Regions from separate parts of the Cupriavidus sp. 05N38 genome, predicted to be linked through region 1. Evidence: riboswitches for the same ligand, from Rfam matches in the RefSeq annotation. Region 1 holds a riboswitch; the other holds the start of a gene.
The links. A riboswitch is a leader RNA that binds a small molecule or an ion and turns the genes downstream of it on or off. The one in region 1 is predicted to bind glycine.
Positions count from the first base shown of each region.

Region 2: another riboswitch for glycine. It lies ahead of AC1DK4_RS22980 (D-amino acid dehydrogenase); the one in region 1 lies ahead of gcvT (glycine cleavage system aminomethyltransferase GcvT).

Region 1 covers NZ_JBFTNF010000038.1:106,831-111,125, reverse strand. Annotated here, with positions in the region: gene AC1DK4_RS25410 (UvrD-helicase domain-containing protein) at 1-1,365, opposite strand, end outside; glycine riboswitch at 1,575-1,662, shown strand; glycine riboswitch at 1,684-1,816, shown strand; gene gcvT (glycine cleavage system aminomethyltransferase GcvT) at 1,918-3,045, shown strand; gene gcvH (glycine cleavage system protein GcvH) at 3,135-3,515, shown strand; gene gcvP (aminomethyl-transferring glycine dehydrogenase) at 3,630-4,295, shown strand, end outside.
Region 2 covers NZ_JBFTNF010000032.1:63,962-68,256, forward strand. Annotated here, with positions in the region: gene AC1DK4_RS22975 (acyl-CoA synthetase) at 1-1,213, shown strand, start outside; gene AC1DK4_RS22980 (D-amino acid dehydrogenase) at 1,255-2,571, opposite strand; glycine riboswitch at 2,620-2,746, opposite strand; gene AC1DK4_RS22985 (GTPase domain-containing protein) at 3,030-4,295, opposite strand, start outside.

The DNA of each region.
Region 1 (4,295 bases):
CTTGCCTTCGATGCCGCCCATCATGGCCGCTTCGAACAGCGAGACCTTGGCCTGCCCGGCGAAGGTGCCCAGCACTTCCAGCGTGGCGTTGCCGACGCCGCGGCGCGGCGTGGTGATGGCGCGGATGAAGGCGGGATCATCGTCCGGATTGGCGATCAGGCGCAGGTAGGCGCAGATGTCCTTGATCTCGGCCTTGTCGAAGAAGCTCTGGCCGCCCGACAGCACATAGGGAATGCGCTCGCGCCGCAGGATCTGCTCGAACAGGCGCGCCTGGTGGTTGCCGCGGTAGAGGATGGCGTAGTCACGGAACTGCGCGCGCCGCTCGAACTTGTGCGCCGAGAGCCGGAACACCACCGACTCGGCTTCGTGCTCCTCGTCGTTCATCGGGTTGATGGCGATGGGGTCGCCCATGCCGTGCTCGCTCCACAGCTTCTTGTCGAACAGCTTCGGATTGTTGGAGATGACGGCGTTGGCGGCCTCCAGGATGCGCACGGTGGAGCGGTAGTTCTGCTCCAGCTTGACCACCTTGAGATCGGGGAAGTCGGTCTGCAGCAGGCGCAGGTTGTCCAGCGTGGCGCCGCGCCAGCCGTAGATGGCCTGGTCGTCGTCGCCCACCGCGGTGAAGGCCGGCGCGCGCAGGTGCGAGCCGCCGGCCAGCAGCTTGAGCAGCTGGTACTGGCAGGCGTTGGTGTCCTGGTATTCATCGACCAGGAAGTAGCGCAGGCGGTTCTGCCACTTCATGCGCACCGCTTCGTCGCGCGCGAACAGCTCGGCCGGCAGGCGGATCAGGTCGTCGAAATCCACCGCCTGGTAGGCGTTGAGCGTGGCCACGTAGTTGCGGTAGACCAGCGCGGCCTGGTGGTCGTCGGCGCTCTCGGCGGTGGCGATGGCGGTCTCTGGATCGACCATGCCGTTCTTCCACAGCGAGATGGTGCTCTGCACGCTGCGGATCAGCTTCTTGTCGGTGGTGGCGAGCTGCTCCTGCACCAGGCCGAAGCAGTCGTCCGAGTCCATGATGGAAAAGCGCGGCTTCAGCCCCACGTGCTCGGCCTCGGCGCGCAGGATCTGCACGCCGAGCGAGTGGAAGGTGCTGACCGTCATCTGCTTGAGCGGAATGCGGCGGCCCTCGCGCGTGGTCTTGCCTTCCATCAGCTTGGCGATACGCTCCTGCATCTCCTTGGCGGCCTTGTTGGTGAAGGTCACCGCGGCGATATGCTTGGGCTCGAACCCCTTGTCCTCGATCAGGTGCGCGATCTTCTGCGTGATCACCCGCGTCTTGCCCGAACCGGCGCCGGCCAGCACCAGGCAGGGGCCGTCGAGATAGCGGACGGCTTCGGATTGGGCGGGATTGAGTCCGTGGGTCATGCGTTTGGCGTGGTGGCGGAAGCGGATGGCGAAATGGCTGGCGAAGACGACGCGGCCAGGGCTGCCTGTGAAGACTGCGGCACCGGGGTGATGTCCCCGCAAGCGACAGCAGCCGCAGATGTTAACACGCCGGGTTGCCGGCCCCGGGGTGCCGGTGCCGTGCCGCGCGCCACGCGTTGACAAGCCACCGGGGCTGCCTGTAGAGTCGCGCCATCCGGCCGGGAGAGCGCGCAGATCTTGCGCCGCCGAAGGGGTATCACCCGAAAACTCTCAGGCACCATGGACTGGTCGGATCGGCTTGCAATATGCACACGATGCACGCCGTACTCTGGAGAGCGGCACCCGCCACGCGCGCAAGCGACGGCGAGCGTGCCCACCGAAGGGGCGCGCAGGGCACAGGTCCACCGGACCGCCTTGTAATCTCTCAGGTATCGAGGACAGAGGGGTCATCCGCCGCGGCGGATCTGGCAGCGCCATGGCGCGCCGGGTCTGGCGGCGGATGACCCTTTTTTCGTTTTCGAACCGAGATTTCCGCCTTCCCCCGAGGACTACATGACGCTCCAGGCCACGCCCCTCAATGCCATCCACCGCGCACTCGGCGCCCGCATGGTCGACTTCGGCGGCTGGGACATGCCGGTCAACTACGGCTCCCAGATCGAAGAACACAATGCCGTGCGCACCGACGCCGGCATGTTCGACGTCTCCCACATGTGCGTGGTCGACCTGGCCGGCGCCAATGTGCGCGCCTTCCTGCGCGGCCTGCTGGCCAACAATGTGGACAAGCTGCAGACGCCGGGCAAGGCACTTTATTCCTGCATGCTCGACGAGAGCGGCGGCGTCATCGACGACCTGATCGTCTACTTCTTCGCCGAGGACCGCTTCCGCCTGGTAGTCAATGCCAGCACCGCGACCGGCGATATCGAATGGATCACCGCGCGCAACGCCGCCACCGGCAGCGGCGTCACCATCACCCCGCGCCGCGGCGACAACGCCCCCGCGGGCGCCGCGCCGCTGGCCATCGTCGCCGTGCAGGGCCCGAACGCCCGCGCCAAGGTGTGGAGCGCCTTCCCCTCCACCCAGCCCAGCGAAGCCCTCAAGCCCTTCAACGCCATCGTGGTGCAGGATCCCGCCCTGGGCGAAGTCATGGTGGCGCGCACCGGCTACACCGGCGAGGATGGTTTCGAACTGGTGGTGCCGGCCGCGAACGTGGCCGGCCTGTGGGAGAAGCTGGTCGCTGCCGGCGTGCGCCCGGCCGGCCTCGGCGCGCGCGACACGCTGCGCCTGGAAGCCGGCATGAACCTGTACGGCCAGGACATGGATATCCACACCTCGCCGCTCAACGCCGGCCTGGCCTGGACCGTGGACCTGCAGAGCGAGCGCGACTTCACCGGCAAGGCGGCGCTCGTCGCCGGCGGCCAGACCCAGCAGTTTGTCGGCCTGATCCTGCGTGAAAAAGGCGGCGTGCTGCGGGCGCACCAGAAGGTGATCACCACTGCCGGCGACGGCGAGATCACCAGCGGCACCTTCAGCCCTTCGCTGTCCCTGTCCATCGCATTTGCCCGCCTGCCGCGCGACGTTGCCCTCGGCGCCGAGGTGCAGGTCGAGATCCGCGACCGCAAACTCGCCGCGACTGTGGTTAAACTGCCGTTTGTGCGCAATGGCAAGGCACTCGTGAGCTGAACGCTCGCACCGGTCACAGCGCGCCCGCCGGCGACGGATTGCCTCCGCCCGGCGGGCGCTGAAAAAACAAATTGAATCTGGAGAATCCCATGAATTTCCCCGCCGACCTGAAATACACCGAGTCCCATGAATGGGTGCGCGTCGAAGCCGACGGCACGCTGACCATCGGCATCACCGACCACGCGCAGGACGCGCTGGGCGACATCGTGTTCCTGGAGCTGCCGGAAGTGGGCAAGTCGGTCGGCGCAGGCGACGCGCTGGCGGTGGTGGAATCGGTCAAGGCCGCTTCCGACATCTACGCGCCGGTGGCCGGCGAAGTGATCGCCGTCAACGAAGCCGCCGTCGCCGCGCCGGAAAGCGTCAATGCCGACGCCTTCGATGCGTGGCTGTTCAAGCTCAAGCCGGCCAACAGCGACGACGTCAACGGCCTGATGTCGGTGGACGCCTACAAGGCCAACGTCGGCGCCTGACGCGACACCCTGCCGCTCCCGCGAGGCTTGCCTGCCACGGGAGCGGCGACTGAAGACTGATGCACGGCGGCGCGGCTGACCACCCGCCGCCCTGCGCCCAACGAGGTTCTTGCCATGAACGCCCCCCTGCCCATGAACGCAGCCAAAGGTGCCCGGCCCACGCTGGCCGAACTGGAGGCGCGCGACGCCTTTGCTTCCCGTCATATCGGCCCCGATGCCGCCGAGCAGCAACACATGCTCAAGGTACTCGGCTACGACAGCCGTGCCGCGCTGATCGACGCCGTCATTCCCGCCGCCATCCGCCGCCGCGACGGCATGCCGCTGGGCGAGTTCACCGAGCCGCTCACCGAGGAAGGCGCCCTGGCCAGGCTGCGCGGCCTGGCCAGCAAGAACCTGGTGCTCAAGAGCTTTATCGGCCAGGGCTACTACAACACGCTGACGCCCGGCGTCATCCTGCGCAATATCTTCGAGAACCCGGCCTGGTACACCGCCTACACGCCGTACCAGCCTGAAATCTCGCAAGGCCGCCTGGAAGCCATGCTGAACTTCCAGCAGATGGTCACCGACCTGACCGGCCTGGATATCGCCAACGCCTCGATGCTCGACGAAGGCACCGCCGCGGCCGAGGCCATGACGCTGCTGCAGCGGGTCAACAAGCACGCTTCCAACACCTTCTACGTGGCCGACGACGTGCTGCCGCAGACGCTGGAAGTGGTACGCACGCGCGCGCTGCCGCTGGGCATCGAAGTCAAGGTCGGCCCCGCGGCCGACGCTGCCGGC
Region 2 (4,295 bases), on a different contig from region 1:
GGTGGCGGTGGCAGATGCGCTGGGCCCGCAGGACGCGCCGCGCTTTGGCGAGACCGACTACGAAACCCTGCTGGCCTCGGGCGATCCCGACTACGCCTGGCAATGGCCCGCCGACGAGTGGGACGCCATCGCCCTGAACTATACCTCGGGCACCACCGGCGACCCCAAGGGCGTGGTCTACCACCATCGCGGCGCAGCCATCAATGCCGTGTCCAACATCCTCGAGTGGGACCTGCCCAAGCACGCGGTCTACCTGTGGACGTTGCCCATGTTCCACTGCAACGGGTGGTGCTTTGCCTGGACCATCGCCGCGCGCGCCGGCATCAATGTGTGCCTGCGCAAGTTCGAGCCCAAGCTGGTGTTCGACCTGATGCGCGACGAAGGCGTGACCCATTACTGTGCCGCGCCCATCGTCCACACCGCGCTGGTCAACGCGCCGCCGGCCTGGCGCGAAGGCCTGCGCGGCCCGGTGCGCGGCATGGTGGCCGGTGCGCCGCCGCCCGCGGCGGTGCTGGCGCAGATGGAAGAAATGGGTTTCGAGCTGACCCACGTCTACGGCCTGACCGAGACCTATGGCCCGGCCGCGGTGTGCGCGGAGCAGGACGACTGGGCCGCGCTGTCGCAGGAAGACCGCGCCACCCGCAAGGCCCGCCAGGGCGTGCGCTACCACTTGCAGGCCGGGGTGGCGGTGCTCGATCCGGATTCGATGCAGCCAGTGGCCGCCGACGGCGAGGAGATCGGCGAGATCATGTTCCGCGGCAATATCTGCATGAAGGGCTATCTCAAGAACGAGAAGGCCACGCGCGAAGCCTTCGCCGGCGGATGGTTCCACACCGGCGACCTGGGCGTGCGCACGGCGGACGGCTACGTCAAGATCAAGGACCGCAGCAAGGACATCATCATCTCCGGCGGCGAGAACATCTCCAGCGTCGAGGTGGAAGACGCGCTCTACCGCCATGCGGCCGTGCTGGCCGCGGCGGTGGTGGCGCAGCCGGATGCCAAGTGGGGCGAAACGCCCTGCGCCTTCGTCGAGCTGAAAGACGGCGCCAGCGCCACGGCCGAGGAACTGATCGCGCATTGCCGCACCTTGCTGGCTGGCTTCAAGGTGCCCAAGGCCGTGTATTTCGGGCCCTTGCCCAAGACTTCGACGGGCAAGATCCAGAAGTTCGAGCTGCGCCGCAAGGTCAAGTCGGACACGGCCATCGACGTCTAGCCACGCGCGGTGGCGCCGGCCGGCGCCACCGGGGCCGGGGGCTAGTGGACGGCCCGCTGCGCGGACGCCAGCGTCGCCGGCCGCGTCGTGCCACCGGCGGGCAGCGCGCCCGTAAAGGCGAAATCCACCTCCGGCACGCGGCCGCTGACGATGTCCGCGATCGCACGGCCCGAGCCGCAGCCGTGCGTCCAGCCAAGCGTGCCGTGGCCGGTGTTCAGGTAGAGCCCGCCGATGGCGCTGGCGCCGATATAAGGTACGTTGCCCGGCGTGGCAGGGCGCAGCCCGGTCCAGAATTTCGCCAGCTCCGGTCGGCTCATGCCCGGGAACACTTCCAGCGTGCGCCGCACGATGGCCTCGCAGCGCACCGGGTTCAGATCCATCGCATAGCCGTTGAGTTCGGCTGTGCCGGCCACGCGCAGGCGGTCGCCAAAGCGCGAGAACACCAGCTTGTACTCGTCGTCGGTCAGGCTCACGCTGGGCGCGCGCTCGCTGTCGAGCACCGGCAGCGTCACCGAATAGCCCTTGGCCGGATAGATGTCGAGCTTGACCCCGAGCGGGCGCGCCAGCATCGGGCTGAAGCTGCCCAGCGCCAGCACGTAGGCGTCCGCGCTCTCGATCTGGTAGCCGCCAGTCTCGTCGGCAATCTCCACCCCGTGCATGCTGCCGCCCTCGGCATGCAGGCGCTGCACCCGCACGCCATAGCGAAAGCGCACGCCCAGCGCTTCGCAGCGCGCGGCCAGCGCGGTGGTGAAGCGGTGCACATCGCCCGATTCATCCTCGCTGGTATAGGTGGCGCCCGCCAGACGCGGCGCGATATTCGCCAGCGCCGGCTCCAGCCGCACCACTTCGTCCGGCCCGATCACGCGGCGCTCGCAGCCCAGCTCGCGCATGATGCGCGCCGGCTCGACGGCCGCGTCGAATTCCTTCTGGCTGGTATAGAAATGCAGGATGCCGCGCGTGAGGTGGTCGTACTCGATGCCGGTCTCGGCGCGCAGCGCCTGCAGGCTGGCGCGGCTATAGGTGCCCAGGTTGAGCAGCTGGATCATGTTGTGGGTGGAGCGACTGGCCGTGCACTCGCGCAGGAACTTGAGTCCCCACGACCACTGCGCCGGATCTGCGCGCAGGCGGAACAGCAGCGGAGCATCCTCGCGCCCGAGCCAGCGCAGCATCTTCAGCGGCGCGGCCGGGTTGGCCCAAGGCTCGGCATGGCTGACCGAGATCTGCCCGCCGTTGCCAAAACTGGTTTCCCGGGCCGCGCCCGCATTGCGCTCCAGCACCACGACCTCGTGCCCGGCACGGGCCAGGTACCACGCAGACGCAACGCCGATCACGCCGGCTCCCATCACGATGACTTTCATTTCTCAGGCTCCGGATAGCAAAAAGGGGCAGGCAAGCCATCTGGCCTGCCTGCCCCCACTGTCCTTTTGCCTGAGAGATTCGCCGCACCCACCACGGGTACCGGCTTGCCCCTTCGGCGGCCGCGTGCCGCTTACCTGGTCGGTGTGCGGTCCGGCGCTCTCCAGTTTGTTCGGTTTCCAGTCTTTTGCACCTGAGCGTTTCAGGGGTACGCCTTCGGTAGAGACACCCACCTGATACGGCGGAGGTGTCTCGTTCTCCTGGAAGCCGCAACATAGCACGCGTTGCAGAGAGACTGCAAGGGCAGTATGGCGGCCCGGCGGCGCCCCGCCGCCGGGCCGCGCGCTGTAGCAAGGTTCTGTAGCAGTCTGGCCGGCCAATTTTTGGAGCCGGCGAGCTCGGGAGCAGGGCACGAGTAGCGCAGGCTTTTACAGGTGGCGGACCAATATGGCAATAGGGTTCAAGGTGCAGTGCCTGGTATCCGCGGCGTGGCACCGTTGAGTGCATCATGCAATTGCTGCTTCAGTGCTTTGCAGCGGTCGGCTACCTCTTCCGACTGCTTGCCAAGCCCGATACTGATGGCCTGGCGTTCCAGCATATCCTTCAGTTGACCAGTCAGATTTGCCGCGATGTTGTCCAGAGCCGTGTTTCCGAACCTCTCGATGGCATTGCTGGTGCCTAGCGCCGATGCTTCGGCGTGCTGTCTGAATGCAGCGCGAAGCGAGCGGCGCAGGTCCGTAACGTAGCGCCGTTTGGCATCCTCGATTTTCTCTTCCCGAAAATGCAGATAGAGGTCGAGGATGGTTGCTAGCAACGGGCTGAATGCCGCTAGTCTTCCCGATGCTCTTGTGATGAGGCCAGCTCGACGGAGAGCCTCCGTCCTGACCAGCCTTATCCCGGTGGACCCGGCAATTTCGTAGAGGAGATTGCCGAGTGCCTTTGTGCTTATCGAAGCGGCTTCCAGTCCGCCTGCTATTGGCCCGGTTGCGCTATTGACAAGCCGCGTCAGACGCAATGCCGGGCTAGCTGGGATGCGGATGGCATCCAGTGAGCCGGGTGTGCCTGGCGCGAAGCTGCCGCCGGACCACGGCATGTGGAGCGCCTGCGTTGTGCGATTCTCGAGTTGCTTCCCCGCGCCGCCAAGGATTTCGTGCAGCTGTCGCTCCATTTCGCACCAAAGCTTGCTCAAGTCCTCCTTCATCTGGTCAAGCGTGGAGGTGAAGAACGCCTGCACCTCCGGAGCCTCGGCGGTGCCGTCCAGACGTTCCATTGCTTTCGCGGCACGCCCCAGTACTGTTGAATAGACTTGCCGATGCCATAGGCGCGCGAGCGAATGCAGGTGTTCCCTTGCCTGTTCAAGCTCGGCGATTTCCTTCTGGACGCAGGCTATGCGTGCTTGCAGGCAGGGCTCGTCGCCGGATTGCATGACATCCCGCATAACGCCTTCCACAGCGCTGATGGCTGCAATCGCCCGGCTCGCCTGACCGGTCTGGTTTCCCCAGGCGGAAAGGCTGGTCACCAGCGCCGACAATCTGCTTTGCCGCAGCAGTCGCTCGCGGAAGCCGGCCGAGGCCTGCCTGGCATGGAAGTACTTTGCCACCGAGCAGTGGAGCACGGGAATGCCGATGCGTCTACCCAATACCGCCTCAATCCGCTGTTGCATGCCGGCGCCTCCATTGCGGTCCCGGTCTATTTTGTTGACCACCAGGCAGCATGGTCTGCCGAG